2 regions of the Gordonia sp. 135 genome follow, and region 1 is predicted to be linked to the other one. Evidence: riboswitches for the same ligand, from Rfam matches in the RefSeq annotation. Region 1 holds a riboswitch; the other holds the start of a gene.

Region 1 (7,985 bases):
AGGTCCTCGGCCCGCAAGAGGCATGGGAACTACTCGGCTCCGCCGAGCTGGGTCGTATCGCGTTGAGCGTCAACGGTTCACCCGACATCTTCCCCGTCAACTACCACGCCGCGGACGGCAAGATCACGCTGCGCACCGGTGAGGGGACGAAACTCTCCGAAGTCGTCGTGAACAACCGCGTGGCGTTCGAGACCGACGCCCACACCGACACCGGCGGCTGGAGCGTCGTCGCCAAGGGAACGGCACGCGTTTTGACGTCGTTCGGCGACATCGAGGCGGCCGACAAGCTGCCCCTGCGCCCGTGGATCGCGACGGTGAAATACAACTACGTGGAGATCGCCGTCGAGGAGATCACCGCGCGCCGCTTCGAGTTCGGGCCCGAACCCGAGCGCTATCCCGTCTGAGCTCCGCAAACCCGGCCGCCATCGCAAACCCAGCCCTTATCCGTGAACCCAGCCCACTTGCCGGGGGTGGCTCTACGGAACAGGGCTGGGTTTACGCATCAGGTCTGGCAGCGCGGGCACCAGTAGATGGATCGATCGCCGCCGGTCGACGGGATCTCGCCGCGCTTGATGATCGTCGCGCAGCGGCGGCACAGCTGTCCCTTGCGGCCGTAGACCCACATCCGCCCGTTCGGTGAGGTCTGGCCGGTGGTGGTGCGAGCCGAGCCCATTCGGTTGGCCCACAACAGACGTCGGCTGAGATCGACCATCGGACCGAGATCCACCTCGCCGACCGGTCGGGTCGGGAGAACGCCACGCAGATAACAGATCTCGCTGCGGAAGACGTTGCCGACGCCGGCCATGAGGCGCTGGTCGAGGAGTGCCGCGCCGATCGTCTGGTCGGGGTCGGCGGCGAGGCGTCGGATCGCCGCCTCGCGGTCGAAGTCGTCGGCCAGCAGGTCCGGTCCCAGATACGCGAGGGCGGCGTCCGGGTCGGCGAGCAGTTCGAGCGTGCCGAGGTCGAAGCCGACGGCCTCGTGGTCGTCGGTGCGCAGCACGACGCGCGCCTGATAGGCGGGGCGACGCCACTTCTGGCCCCGGCGATGCACGTGCCAAACGCCCTCCATCTTCAGATGCGAGTGGATGCTGAGCGCGTCGCCCGCGCCGGGCTCGCTCTCGCCGACGTCGATGAGCAGATGCTTGCCCCTCGATCGGACGGAGACGACGGTCCGTCCCGACAGGTCCGACGTCGCGAGCGACGGGATGCGGAACTGCGTCGACGTGAGGGTTCGTCCCTCCAGCCCCTGACGCAGCCGCGCGGCCGCGGCGAAGACGGTGTCGCCCTCAGGCATGGGTTCCGTACCGGAGTCGGATGCCGCGCGGGGTCGTGGAGAAACCGGCCTCGACGAGCACCTTCCCGAAATCGGTGCCGCGCACCGGTTCGGAGTCGATCGCGTCGATGGTCAGCCGGGAGATCCGGCCGGCGCGGACCAGGGCCACCAGCGCGCCGGCGGCGGATTCCAGCGCCGGGATCGAATCGGTGAACGTCAGCAGCGTCTTGCCGCCACGCTCGACGAAGCACACGAGTTCGCCGTCGACGAGCACCACCAGGGCGCCGGGCTTGCGGCCCGGGCGGTGTCCCGCGTCGGCGTCGCGGGATCGTGGCCACTCCAGCGCCGCGCCGTATGGGTTGCCGGGGTCGGTGGCGGCGAGGATGGTCGCCTCGCGCGGCGGCTTGCGGTCGGGGAGAGCGTGACGCCGCAACTCGTCGACCGTGGCCGGGGAGGCGAACTGCGCGCCGCCGAGGCCGTCGACGTAGTAGCCGCGGCGGACCTGGCCGTTGTCCTCGAAAATGGTGAGCGCCTTGTACACCCGGGCGAATCCGCCGGTCACCTCCTCGGCGGTGACGCTGCCCCGCGTGATCACGCCGTAGCGCGTGAGCAGTTGGTCGCACAGTGCCTGCGTGGCGATGGTCGGGTCGATCTCGGGTCGGTCCAGGGCGAACCACCGGCCGCTCGCGGTCGGCGACACCGGCGGCCCGGAGGCGTGCTCGGTCAGGTAGCGCGCGGAGAGGCGACCGGCGCGGAGTCGTGGGGCCCTGCCGCGGGCGCGGTGGGCGGGCGCCGACCGTGGCGTCGTCGGGCTGCGCCGGGGATGCAGCAGTGCGCGGACGGGTGCGAACGTGTCATTGCTGACCTGTCCCGCCCAGACCAGGTCCCAGAGTGCGGATTCGATGTCCGCGGCCGGCGTCGTGGTGCCGGTGCTGATGTCCGCGGCGATCTGCGGGAACCGCAGTGCACCACCGGGGTGGAGTGCGGTGGTGATCGCATCGTGCAGGGCCGTGGTGTCGATGGTGTCGGCCTCGGAGATGGTGAACGCGGCCACGTCGGCGGGGTGCAGGGCCACCCAGCCGTCGGCGTTGCCGATGCGGCCGTGCCCCGACCACACGACCTCGCCGCTGCTCAGTAGCTCGTCGAGCATGGACGGGGCATAGTCCGAGACGCGCGCGGGCAATATCAGCGACTCCCAGGCCGACGCCGGCAGCGGGTAACCGGCCAGCTGGTCGATGACGGTGGCGAGGCCGTCGACCCCGCGGAGCTGCGTTCCGGGCGAACCGTGCTGCCATTCCACGAGGAAGCGGGTGAGAACCTCGGTGCCGACCGGTGCGACCTCGGCCCGGCTCGCGGCGAGCGACCCGCGCCGGATCTGACCGAGGACGTCGGTGTGGCACCACTGGGTGGTCGGTGCCGCTCCCTGGGCCGGATCGGCGGTGCCGGTCTCGGGCAGGAAATCACCTTCGACGACGCGTCGTTCCGCGGCGAGGCGGGCCAGGGTGTCGCGGACGACGGCGGTCGCGATGCCCAGGGACGCCGCCGCGTCGGTGACGGTGAAGGGCCCGTGGGTGCGGGCGTAGCGCCCGATGAGGTCGCCGACCGGGTCGGGTACCGGTTCGAGGTAGGCCGCCGGGATGCCCATCGGTGCAGGGACTCCGAGTGCGTCGCGGAGTCGTGCGGTGTCGTCGATCGACGCCCACAGCGCGCGCCGGTTGTGGTTGACCGAGATGATCTGCCCGCTGCGGTGCAGCTCGGCCAGCACCTCGGCCACCGCCGCTTCTCCCCGATATCTCGGCTCGACCTCTTCGGTGGTCAGCGGTCCGAGCCAGCGGAGGAGGTCGACGACGTCCTCGGCGTCGCGTGCCTGGCGGTCGGGTGACAGGCGTTGCAGGCGGGCGATGACCTCGGCGATGACGCCGGGATCGAGGAGCTCACGCAGGTCGACGCGGCCGAGCAGCTGCGCGAGGAGGCTGGTGTCGAGGGACAGGGCGGCGGCTCGACGTTCGGCGAGCGGCGCGTCGTCGGCGTACATGAAGGCGCCGACGTAGCCGAACAGCAGCGACGCCGCGAACGGCGACGGACTCGGGGTCTCGGTCTCCACGACGCGGATCCGGCGCGACCGGATGCGGCCGAGCAGGTCGAGCAGTGCCGGGAGGTCGTACACGTCCTGCAGGCACTCGCGAACCGCTTCGAGGACGATCGGGAAGTCCGGGAACTTGGATGCGACGGAGAGCAATTGGGCGCTGCGCTGCCGCTGCTGCCACAGCGGCGCGCGCCGGCCGGGATCGCGCCGCGGCAGGAGCAGTGCGCGCGCGGCACATTCGCGGAACCGCGAGGCGAACATCGACGAGTCGGCGAGACCGTCGGTCACGAGCTGTTCGACCTCGTCGGGATCGAGGAGGAAGACGTCGGCACCCGGGGGTGCGTCGTCGGTGTCGGGCAGACGCAGGATGATGCCGTCGTCGGAGGCGGTGGTGGCGCCCTCGATACCCAGTGTCGCGAGGAGTCGTTGGGAGATGGCGCTCGCCCACGGCGCGTGGACACGCAAGCCATAGGGGGAGTGCAGGATGACGCGCCAGTCGCCGAGTTCGTCGCGGAACCGTTCGACGACGAGCGTCCGGTCGGTGGGGAGGTGACCGGTCGCCTCGCGCTGTTCGGCGATGAGCGTGGCCAGGTTGGTGCGGGCGTTCTCGGTGAGTCCGAGCCTCTCGGCATGGGCGTCGAGTTTCCCGGGATCGGCGATGGCCCCGGTGAACGCGCCGATCGCCGCACCGAGTTCGGCGGGACGTCCGATCGCGTCGCCGATCCAGAACGGCAGCCTGCCGGGCTGCCCGAAGGCCGGCGACACCAGGACGCGGTCGTGGGTGATGTCCTCGATGCGCCAGCTCGTCGCGCCGAGGGCGAAGACATCGCCGACCCGCGACTCGTACACCATCTCCTCGTCGAGTTCGCCCACGCGCGTGGACTTCTCGCCGACCATGAAGACGCCGAACAGTCCGCGATCGGGGATCGACCCGCCGGAGGTGACGGCGAGTCGTTGGGCGCCACGGCGGCCGGTGATCACGCCCGCGTCGCGGTCCCAGTTGACCCGCGGCCGGAGTTCGGCGAACTCGTCTGAGGGGAACCGCCCGGCGATGAGATCGAGGGTGGCGTCGAAGACCCCGCGTCCGAGGTCGCGGTAGGGAGCCGCCCGGCGAACGACCTCGTACCAGTGGTCGACCTCGAGATCGTCGACGGCGGCGGCCGCGATGGTCTGCTGCGCGAGGATGTCGAGGGGATTCTGGGGAACCTTGATCTCCTCGATCGCACCGTCGAGCATGCGCCCGACGGTGACCGTGCAGTGCAGCAGATCGGTGCGGTGTTTGGGATAGAGGATGCCCTGGCTGATCTCGCCCACCTGATGGCCGGCGCGGCCGATGCGCTGCAGGCCGCTGGCCACCGACGGCGGGGCCTCCACCTGGATCACGAGATCCACCGCACCCATGTCGATACCGAGTTCGAGCGAGCTGGTCGCCACGACGCAGGACAGGCGACCGGCCTTGAGGTCGTCCTCGATCTGCGCGCGCTGCTCCTTGCTCACCGAACCGTGGTGTGCCCGCGCGAGGACCGCCTCGGCGCCGGAACTCGCCCCGCTGCCCATCACGAACGCGGGAGCCCCGCCCGCGACCGTCGGGTTGGCGGTGGGCTCGGGCGTGACACCCTGCCGCTCGGCGTGGATCTCGTTGAGCCGCGCGGTCAGCTTCTCGGCGAGCCGACGGGAGTTCGCGAACACGATCGTCGCCCGGTTGGCCTCGATCTGGTCGACGATCGACGCCTCCACGTACGGCCACAGCGAACCGGCCGTGGGGGAGAATGCGTCGTCGAGCTCGGCCGGGTCGGCGCCGTCCGGGCCGGGTGCCGGCGGGATGTTCGCCATGTCCTCGACCGGCACGTCGACGCGGAGATCGAAGGTCTTGTCGGCCTTGGGCTTGACGACCTGGCAGGGCGCCGAGCCGGACAGGTACCCGGCGACGACCTCGGGAGGCCGCACGGTCGCCGACAGGCCTATCCGTTGGGCGGGCTTCTCGAGCAGCTCGTCGAGGCGCTCGAGGGTCAGGGCCAGATGTGTGCCGCGTTTGGTGGCGGCGACCGCATGGACCTCGTCGACGATGATCGCCTCGACATTCGTGAGGCTCTCCCGGGCCGCGGAGGTCAGCATCAGGTAGAGCGACTCGGGCGTGGTGATCAGGATGTCGGGCGGGGTCTTCACCAGAGCGCGGCGGTCAGCGGCCGAGGTGTCGCCGGACCGGACACCGACCGTTATGTTCGGTTCGGGCAGGTCCAATTCCTGCGCCGCACGGGTGATCCCGGTGAGGGGCGCGCGTAGATTGCGCTCCACGTCGACGGCGAGCGCCTTCAGCGGCGAGATGTAGACGACCTTCGTGCCCGGACGGCGGGTGGCGGCGTCGGCGGCCAGCCGGTCGAGCGCCCAGAGGAATGCCGCGAGCGTCTTGCCGGACCCGGTCGGGGCGATGACCAGGGTGTTCGCGCCGTCGGCGATCGAGGTCCAGGCGCCTTTCTGGGCCGCGGTCGGCTTGGTGAACGCTCCGGTGAACCATCGCCGGGTGGGGGCGGTGAAGCGATCGAGAACCGAGGGGCGGGGCATCTCTCCACTATGTCTCACATGTGCGACAGGTCTGGGTATACAGTCGATACACGCCTGTACGGGGAATCCGGTGAGAATCCGGAGCGGTCGCGCCACTGTGAACGACAACGCCGGACGCGGTCGAGGATTTCGACGGCGCCTGGGGAAGACGTGAGTCAGGATGCCGTGCCGGCGCCAAAAGATCCGACACACTCACCGACGCGAGATCGGCGAAAGGACAATCCCATGACGTCTCCCCGTACGGCCGAAGCAGTCAAGTCACCCACCCGTGCGATTTCGGTACCGAACCTGTCGGTCGCGAGCGCAGCGCTCTGGCTGAGCCTCACGGTCCTCCTGGCCGGGCTCGCCTACTACTTCCTCGGCTACGACCAAGGTGTCGTGTCGGTCTTCGGGGAGAACACCTATGTGCACGAGTTCGTGCACGACTCCCGCCACTTCCTCGGCTTTCCCTGCCACTGAGCGTTCACCGCACTGCGTCGGCCTGACTCTCACAACGTAGGGACAAGTTCACATGGAGAAGAAACTCATCGGCGCAGGTCTGCTCTCGGGCCTGATCGCCGGCATCATCTCGTTCGTCTTCGCACGGTTCTACCTCGAACCCGTGGTGTCGAAGGCCGTCGACTACGAGGGTGAACGCTCGGAAGCCGAAGAGGCGCTGGCACATACGGTCGGCGGCCATTCGCACGGCGACGGCGGCGAGGTCTTCACCCGCGCCATGCAGGAGAATCTGGGCGCCGGCGTCGGAAACCTGGTGTTCGCCCTGTGCATGGGCGCGTTCTTCGGGGTCGCCTTCACCGTGCTGTGGAGTTACCTCGGCAACCGGTATCCGGCCACCGATGCCCGCGCGGTCGCCGGGGCGCTCGGCGCGATCGGTTTCGTCGCCGTCTTCGGTGTTCCGTTCTTCGCCTACCCGGCCAACCCGCCTGCGGTCGGGGACGACGACACGATCGGGGAACGGACGGGTGCATTCCTGACCGTCACGATCGCGTCGGTCGTGCTGATGATCGTGGCCGTCGCACTCGAGCTGTGGTTGCGGCCGAGGATCGGCGGACTGGTGTCGGCCGTCGTGGGCGGTGCCGCGTACGTGATCGCGGTCGGCGTCACCATCGCGCTGCTGCCGTCGTTCGACGAGGTGCCCGAGCCGGTGCGCACCGACGCCGGCCAGATCGTGTTCCCCGGCTTCCCGGCGGACGTCGTCGCCGACTTCCGCGTGTACACGATCACCAACCAGGTGATCCTCTGGACGGTGCTGACGGTGACCTTCGCGCTGATCCTCGGCGCGATGGCGCGGTCGAAGAGCTCCAGCACGTCGCCGACGGTCGACGCCGTGTAGAGCTGACCGCGCACTGCCATTCCTGTGCAGATCATCACCGCCGGGCGCACCGGTCCCAATCGATCGGTGCGCTTCGGCGGTGACGCGTCGCTGGACGACCGCGGCCGCCGTGACGTCGAAGCGCTCGCCGCGTCCCTCGTCGGGCCGGTGTCCTTCTGCGGGCCCGAGCCCGCGACACTCGAGAGCGCCCGGCTCCTGGGTGGTCGGGTCGAGGTCGACGACGCGCTTCGCACGCTCGATGTCGGGAACTGGGCGGGATCGGCGCCCGAGGACATCGATCCACGCGAGCTCGCGGCCTTCTTCACCGATCCGGCGGCCCGGCCCCATGGCGGCGAGAGTGTCGAGGCGTTCGTGCGACGGGTGCACGACTGGCGCGACCGCACGATCACCGTCGGGGCGTCGATCGTCGTGGCCATGCCCGTCGCGCAGGCACTTCTGTGCGACGACGCCACGGGATACTTCCGGTGCGAGGTCCGGCCGGCGGCCTGCTACCACTGGCCGCCCCTGAGAATTCGCCCTGAAGAAACAGAATCGGGCGGACGTACCTAGACATCGTGAGTGACTCCTGACACAGTTGAGTCGGCAAAACTGAAACGTGTTCGCCCCCGGCGGGCACTGTCTGGGGAGAGTGACGATGTTCGAGTGGTCCGATGAAGATCTGATGGTGCGGGATGCGCTGCGCGCGTTCATCGACAAGGAGATCCGGCCACATCTCGACGAGCTCGAGTCCG
Region 2 (7,985 bases), 730 kb from region 1:
CCTGATCCACGCGATGGTCCGGCGCCACGTCGCGGCACTACCCGACTGGGATTCCGATACCTGGGGGCTCCCCATCAATCAGACGGACATGGCCGCGACGCTCGTCGGAGCACTCGTCTCGCCCAGCCTGGGCGTGGTCATGATGGGACTCGTCAACCGCCCCAGTGAATATGACGCCGTCGCGCACCTCACCCGGTACGCGGGATGGCTACTCGGCGTGCAGGACGAGTTCCTGCCCACGGGCTTTCGCGACGCGATCCGCGTGCTGCTCCAGACCTCGTACGTCCTCTCCACCCCCGACGAGACGACCAAACAGCTCTCGGTGCCCATGGCCGACGATCCGCTGCAGTGGAACTACTCGCGGTTCCCGAAGTTACGTCGCAAGATCGCTCGCGCACAACACCTCTCGGTCACCAGCGGCTTCCTGGGACCCGCGGCGATGCGCACACTCGGACTGCCGTTCGTCCCACCGTGGTATCCGGCGATCCGGTTCCCGGTGAACATCATCCGTTCGGTGCAGGCGCAACGCCCCGGCGGACGCGAACGTGCAGCGATCCGCGGCGCCGCCGAACAGCGCGAGTTCATGCGGATCATGACCGGCGGTGAGGCCACCGTCGGCCATGCCGCGAAGGAGATCACCGGGCACTAGGCGCCCGATCAGCCGATCCCGGAATCGGCCAGCACCACGCGGAACACGAAGGCCGCCTCGGGGCCGAGGACGAGGCCCACGAGTTCGATGAAGGTGAGCACGAAGCCGCGTCCGTGCCCCGGCCCCTTGGAGTCGTCGAGGTGATGGGCGAGCTCGTGCAGCACCACGAGCTCGCGTAGCGCCCACCGGCCCTCCGCCGACGACGGGATCGCGATCTCCGCGCTGAGCAACTTGTCACCGGAGATCGTCGTCGACCGGGCGTAGTGTGCCGAGCTCTGGCCGCGCCGCTCGCGCACCGACACCGGCTCGGCGGCGCGTGGGAACCGCGACCGTACGCTCGGCAACTCCAGCACCAGTCCCACGTAGTCGCGCACCGCGTCGATCGAGGCGAACCGGGCCTCGGCGGGCAGCGTGAGTTCGGTTCCGGCCAGCTGCACGGTGCGCGAGGAGGACGCGGTGTCGAAGAGTCGGAAGACGAGTCGCTCGGCGTCGTAGTACCGGGCACGCCCGGTGTCACGCGGACTCATGGCATCGCCAATGATGATGAGGGTCCGCCGTACCCGATGGGAGTCCTCATGCGCCGTCCCGACCTGCACGCGATCGGCGAACGTGTGCTGCGACTGCCGGGCGCGACGCTGAGCCTGCGCATCCTCACCGACATCGCGCGCGGCGACATCACCGACCGCGCGATGACCCTCGCCGCGCAGGCCTTCACCTCGATCCTGCCCATCGTCATCCTGCTGCTCACGCTCCCGGGCAGCGACGTCGTCGACGACGCCCTGAGCGGGCTCGGCATCCCGGTGAGCAAGCTCGACCACAACTCGGTGGACAACCCGCAGTCGTTCGCCACCTTCGGGATCATCGGCGCACTCATGACCATCGCCGGCGCCACCTCCCTGTCACGTGCACTCGGCCGAATGTATGTCGCGATCTGGGGCGTCACCAAACTGCCGTGGCGAGCTTTCTGGCGCTGGGTGATCGTGCTGTTCCTCATCCCGACCGCGGTCACCGCGCAGGGGCTGTCGACCGGCCTGCACGCCGAGACACTGTTCGGCCTCCACCTCGGCGGCAGCGGCCTCCTCGGCATCGTGCTGGTCTTCGGAGTGACGGTGACGATCTGGTCGGGCACCTTCACCGCCATCCCGCGCTTGCTGGTGTCCACCCAGGTCCCGCTGCGTCTTCTCGCCCTCAACGGTGTGGTCACGGGGCTGCTGATCACTGCCCTGCTGGCCGGCAGCCGGCTCGTGCTGCCCACGTTGGCGTCGGGAACGATCCGCTATTTCGGCACTCTCGGCATCGTGTTCGTCGCGATCAGCTGGCTGTTCGTGTTCGCTGCGATCCTGGTGGTCACGGCCATCGTCGCGCACGGCGTGGCCACCGACCCCGGACGTGTCGGCACCTGGGTTCGACGTTGGGCGGGAACCCCGACCCCGTTTGCTCCGACCCCGTCGGTGGCCTGGTACGACCGCGGCGCCTGACCACTCGTCAGGCCTCCAGAGCGCCTCGCGCACCGCCGAATTCACGGTCGGCGCCGATCTTGGCCCGACGCCCCGCCCGGTCCCCCGCCTTCCGGGCGGCCTCCGAATAGCCGGCCGACGCGCTCGACGCCCGCCACGTGCCGCGAGCGGTGGACTCGGTCTTGTAGAAGTCGGTGACCTCGAGTTCCTTGTTGCGCAGGGCCAGCGCCGTCGAGCGTTCCGGCTCACCCGAGCGCCGTTCGGCGGCGAGTGCTTCTTCGCGGGCGGCGTCGCGGGCCTCGGTGAGACGTTTGCCGATGCGTTCGGCGAAGGCCGACTGGAAGTTGAGTCGCGCAGTGATCGGCGACAGCGGCTTCTCCTCGATCACCCGCCGCGCTCGCCAGCCGCTGCCCTTGGTGACGACCCGCGCGAAGGTCTCGCCCTTGTACGCCCCCGACCGCAGATAGGCATCGCTCGCCGCGACCATCTGGATGATCAGCGACGTGTAGAGCGCCTCGCAGGCGTCGATGTCGGCCTCGTACCCGTAGGCGAGGACGAAGGTCGAGTTGCTCGCGACGTCGACGGTCACGTCGTTGGCCATGGTGATCGCCACGAACAATTGCACGTAGGTGCGCAGGCCACGCTTACCCGGCTCGCCGATCTTGATCTGCCGCGAGATCGGGGTGACCTGCTTACGCGCGGCCGGATCGTGCGCGCGGGCCACGGCGAGATCGATCGACGACGCCGTGGCAAGGCGTTGTGCGGCCTGCATGAACGTCTCGGCCTCATGCTCGTTGTCGGTGTTCTCCGCCTGCCGCAGGAGGGCGGAGATCCGGGTGAGCAGCTTGTCGTCGCGCATGTAGTTCAGACTATCTGCGCGCCCGATCGGTTCCATCGGACTGCAGGCGAGCAGAAAAAGCCAGGTCGGAGACCCTCACGCACAGTGTGTGACCGAAGGGTCAGTTCTGCTCGCAGGCGATGCCGTCCTTGTCGCGGTCGCTCTCGTCGTTGGCGTCGTAGAGGGCCTGGTCGACGGTGAAGTTCGTAACCGGCGTGCCGGAGGTCGAGTCGACGGCGCCGGGCTCGCCGACGCCGTGCGGGTAGTCGGCGTTGAGTGCCGCGCAGTTGGCGTAGTCGGTCGCCGCCGATGCAGGTGCCGCCACCATCAGCGGCGCGATCGCCATCGACGCCGCAGCGACAAAACCCAGAACCGTCTTCCGCGAACCACTCATCGTCGAACCTTCTCTTCCACCGATGTGACCAGGTGAAACTACCCCGGCGAGGATGCCGCACCGGCATCGAGCACCGAGATTGGTCCACCCGATGGACAGTGCCTGCCCCTACAACCCGAATCGCGCCTGCATCCGGCGTAGCGTCTCCGCCGAGGCGAGCAGACCGGCTTCCTCGTCCGGCGACAGCGGCACCTCGAGGCGCGTCTGCGCACCACCGCGGTCGACGACGGTCGGCAGGGAGAGACACACATCATCGAGCCCGGGGAATCCGGAGGCGACCGTGGACACCGGGAGCACCCGGTGTTCGTCGTTCAGAACGGCTTCGACGATACGGGTGGCGGCGAGGCCGATGGCGTAGTTGGTGGCCCCCTTGCCCTCGATGATGGCGTAGGCGGCGTGCACGACCTCGTCCCGGATACGCTCCCGTGCAACGGCATCCATCTCCCGACGCCCAGGTAGCGGCGTCCACGACGTCAGCGGCACGCCACCGATCGTCGCCGACGACCACAGCGGTATCTCGCTGTCACCGTGCTCGCCGACGACATACGAGTGCACACTCTGCACCGCTACCCCGCAGTGCTGCGCGACGAGGAACCGCAGCCGCGACGAATCCAGCACGGTTCCCGACCCGAACAGCTGATTCGGCGGCAGGCCGGTGATCTTCTGCGCCGCATGGGTGACGACGTCCACCGGGTTGGTCACCATCAGGTAGATCGCGTTCGGTGCCACCTCGAGCACATCCGGCAGGATGGCGCGCGTCAAACCGATTGTGGCCTCGGCCAATTCGAGTCGGGACTGCCCCGGCTTCTGCTTGGCTCCGGCGGTGAACACGACGACGTCGGCGTCGGCGCACACCGACACGTCGTTGGAGCCGATGATGTCGGCGCGCGGTACGAACTCCAGACCGTGGGACAGGTCGAGCACCTCGGCGGTGACCTTGGCGGCCTTGATGTCCAGCAACGCGACCGTGCGCGCGACCCCGCGGATCAGCGCCGAGTAGGCGATCGCGGTGCCGACCGCGCCCGCCCCGATGATCGCCAGTTTCGTGGGTCGTCCGTCCATCGGATCACCGTTCGCCTCGGTTCGATTCGCACCTGTCCGTTGCCTGTCAGCGCCCAGCCTAAGACCTCCGGGCATCCCTCGCCCGACGACTTGGCGACGGGTCGGTGAGAGCTCCGTGTCCGTATTGCTAACCTCACCGGTGAGAGCGGTCGCACCTGCACAGGCGGGTGCCAGGGAACCTGGTGCGAATCCAGGACTGGCGCGCAGCGGTATGGGGGACGGACCCGACATCAGGCCACTGGGGCAACCCGGGAAGGCGTCGGGTTCGGACGAACCCGAGTCCGAATACCTGCCGTTCTCGTCGAGTCCACCCGGCGTCTCGCGCACAGATGCCCAGACCAAAGGCAGTTCCACACGTGTCCCGTCCTCCCGACGGCACGACGATGATCGCCACCGCCATGTCGGTACGGCGACTCCCGTCGTTGCCCCTTGCCCTGATCCTTCTCGCGCTCACCTTGGTGAGCATCGCGATCGCCACCGCTTTCGGTGCCGAGACCATCCCGCTCGGCGATGTCTGGCGAACCGTCGCCGGGCGCCTGCGAGGCGACGAGCTCGACGCCGCCCACTCCGTGATCATCTGGGATCTCCGTTTGCCGCGTTCGGTTCTCGCGGCGATCGTCGGCGCCGGTCTGGCGCTCGCCGGCGCCGTCATGCAGGCCCTCGTCCGCAACCCGCTCGCCGAGCCGTACCTGCTGGGCGTGTCGGCCGGCGCCGCGGTGGGTGCGACGGCGGTCATCACTCTAGGATCGTTTGCCGCCCTGGGTGTCTGGGCGTTGTCCGGCGGCGCGCTGATCGGCGCCCTCGCGGCCTCGGTCACCGTGTACGCCGTCGCCCGGGCGCAGGGCGGACTGACCGCCCTACGCCTGATCCTCTCCGGAGTGGTCCTGTCGTCGGCGTTCCTGGCGCTGTCCTCACTGCTGGTCTTCACCGCGGCCGACCCGCATGCCGCCGACAACGTGATGTTCTGGATGTTGGGCAGCGTCGCCGGCGCGACCTGGGCGAAAGTGCAGATCGCCGGGGTTGTCGTCGTGGTCACGGTGCTCGCCATGCTCGCGATCCACTCCTGGCTCGACGCCTACGCAGCCGGGACCGACACCGCGACATCCCTCGGGGTTCCGGTGCGCGCCATGCGAAACGCGCTGTTCGCGGTCCAGGGAATCCTGGTCGGCGTTCTGGTCTCAGTCGCGGGTGGAATCGGATTCGTGGGCTTGATCGTCCCGCACGCGGCACGCCTGCTCGTCGGTGCGACGCACCGCGCGATGATTCCCGTAGCGGTCTGCGGCGGTGCACTGTTCCTGGTGTGGGTCGACGTCATCTCACGGGTGGCCGCGTCACCTCGCGAGATGCCGCTGGGCATCGTCACCGGACTGATCGGCGCACCGATCTTCCTGTTCCTGATGGGACGGCGCCAGTACGTGTTCGGCGGCGAAGCCTGATGGGCGCCGTGGAGCGCTCGATGTCCCTGCGCGCGAACGCCGTCGGTTGCCGTCGAAGTGGCCGCCCGATACTGCGCGAGGTGGATCTCGACGTCCCTGCCGGAACCCGACTCGCCATCGTCGGACCCAACGGAGCGGGCAAGACCACGTTGCTGCGGACACTGTGCGGTCTCGAACAACCGGCCGAGGGGCGAATCCGGTTGGGCGACGACGATCTCGATCGTCTTCCGGCTCGGCGTCGCGCGCTGTCGATCGCGGTGGTCGGTCAGGATGAACACCCGTCGGCCGAACTCACGGTCGCCGAAGCGGTGGGCCTGGGACGCACGCCGTACCGATCCGCCTGGGCCATACGTAACTCCGACGACCACGCGATCGTCCGGTCCGCGCTGGAGCAGGTGGGACTGGGCGGTTGGGAACACCGTTCGTGTACGCAGCTGTCCGGCGGTGAACGGCACCGCGTCGTGCTCGCCCGCGCAATCGCACAGCAGACGCCGATCCTTGTGCTCGACGAGCCGACGAATCATCTCGACGCGGCCTGGCGACTGCGGTTGATGCAGGTCCTCGACGACCTCGAGGCGACTGTGATCGCCGCGATGCACGACCTCGACCTCGTCCTCCGCCACTTCGACTCCGTCGCCGTCATTTCCGACGGCGGCGTCACCGCACACGGCCCACCGGTCGAGGTGCTGACCCCGCCGCTGCTGGCGTCGGTCTTCGATGTGTCCGGCACCGTCGTGCCACACCCCGAGACCGGCCTCCCCCATCTGCTGCTCGACTCCCCCACCTCTCCTGCACCGCAGGTCTACGCCACCAAGGAAAATCGATGAGACACAACATCACCCGATACGCCACGCTCGCCGTCGTCCTGGGCATCGCAGCGGGCTGCGGCACCGAGTCCGGCGCCGTCGCAACCGACCGCGTCACCGTCACCAACTGTGGCGCCGAGGTCGCCTTCGACCAGCCTCTCGATCGCCTGTTCGTCAACGACGGCGGGATGATCGCGATCGCGCTGGCGGCGGGCGCCAGAGACAAGATCGTCGCCGTCAGTGCGCTCGCCCGCGACAAGGACGTTCTCCGACTCGAATACGGCCCACAGGTCGACACGCTCGACGAGGTCGCCACCGAGCAGCCCACCCTCGAGAACATCGTCGGCGCCAAACCGCAGGTCCTCTACGCCGGCTACAACTACGGCATGAGCGAGTCCCGCGGCATCACCCCGGAGATCCTGGCCTCCCACGGGATCGACGTGTATCAGCTGTCGGAGGCGTGCCGTCAGGTCGACGGCCAGGCTCAGCGCGGCACGATGGACCCATGGGTCGCGCTCGACACCGACCTGCGCAACATCGGCACCATCGCCGGCAATCCCGAGCAGGGCGCGACGGTCGCCGACGACATCTCCGACCGCCTCGAAAAACTCCGTGCTGCACCGCAACCGGCATCGAAACCGACGGTCTTCGTCTTCGACAGCGTCTCCGACACCATCTTCTCGTCGGGCTCCTTCGGTGGCCCGCAGGGCATCATCGACGCGGCGGGCGCGCGCAACGCGACCGAGGATGTCGAGGACACCTGGACCGCGGTGAGCTGGGAACGGATCGCCACCGCCGACCCCGATCTGATCGTCTTCGTCGACTATCCCGGCCAGTCCGTGGAGCAGAAGATCGACGCTCTGCGCACCAACCCCGCCAGCCGCAATCTGAAGGCGGTGCGCGAGAACCGCTTCGTGAACCTCCCCTACGCGATGTGGGTGTCGAGCCCGCTCAACATCGACGCCGCCGAGACACTGCGGTCGGTTTTCGAGGCACATGACCTCGCGCCGGCGTCGGGGATCACGCCCACCCTCGACGTCCGGCAACTCGGACTAGGCGGCAACGACTGGCTCGGCTGAGCACCCCCACGAGCGCGAATGATCCAGCCGGTTTGTTATCAGAGGTGAAATACCTTCGACCAGATGACGCAAATCGGACATCGTCCACGTACCGTGATTCCAGTCGGTCGAGGGCGTTGCTGCCGCAACATACGTTTCGCCGCACCATTCGGTTCGAGTAGGAGTTCGAAAATGAGACGCACATTGGGAATAGCCGCATTGACCGTGGCAGCCGCCGCCACCATGATCACGTCGCCCGCTTCCGCCGCTCCCGGGTTGCCGTTG

What was found. Region 1 has a riboswitch for cobalamin ahead of GKZ92_RS08405 (CbtB domain-containing protein). Riboswitches for the same ligand answer to the same signal wherever they lie in the genome.
Region 2: linked by a shared signal. The riboswitch ahead of GKZ92_RS05020 (FecCD family ABC transporter permease) and the one ahead of GKZ92_RS08405 (CbtB domain-containing protein) in region 1 are both predicted to bind cobalamin.

Annotation. Positions count from the first base shown of each region.
Region 1 covers NZ_CP046257.1:1,824,935-1,832,919, forward strand. The annotation lists gene GKZ92_RS08390 (pyridoxamine 5'-phosphate oxidase family protein) at 1-404, shown strand, start outside; gene GKZ92_RS08395 (DNA-formamidopyrimidine glycosylase family protein) at 503-1,294, opposite strand; gene GKZ92_RS08400 (ATP-dependent helicase) at 1,287-5,921, opposite strand; cobalamin riboswitch at 5,931-6,108, shown strand; gene GKZ92_RS08405 (CbtB domain-containing protein) at 6,147-6,380, shown strand; gene GKZ92_RS08410 (CbtA family protein) at 6,433-7,254, shown strand; gene GKZ92_RS08415 (histidine phosphatase family protein) at 7,279-7,803, shown strand; gene GKZ92_RS08420 (acyl-CoA dehydrogenase family protein) at 7,889-7,985, shown strand, end outside.
Region 2 covers NZ_CP046257.1:1,091,868-1,099,852, reverse strand. The annotation lists gene GKZ92_RS05050 (oxygenase MpaB family protein) at 1-649, shown strand, start outside; gene GKZ92_RS05045 (TIGR04338 family metallohydrolase) at 658-1,176, opposite strand; gene GKZ92_RS05040 (YhjD/YihY/BrkB family envelope integrity protein) at 1,225-2,127, shown strand; gene GKZ92_RS05035 (DUF2786 domain-containing protein) at 2,135-2,965, opposite strand; gene GKZ92_RS05030 (excalibur calcium-binding domain-containing protein) at 3,066-3,338, opposite strand; gene GKZ92_RS05025 (L-lactate dehydrogenase) at 3,447-4,400, opposite strand; cobalamin riboswitch at 4,530-4,711, shown strand; gene GKZ92_RS05020 (FecCD family ABC transporter permease) at 4,784-5,836, shown strand; gene GKZ92_RS05015 (ABC transporter ATP-binding protein) at 5,836-6,663, shown strand; gene GKZ92_RS05010 (ABC transporter substrate-binding protein) at 6,660-7,721, shown strand; gene GKZ92_RS05005 (hypothetical protein) at 7,893-7,985, shown strand, end outside.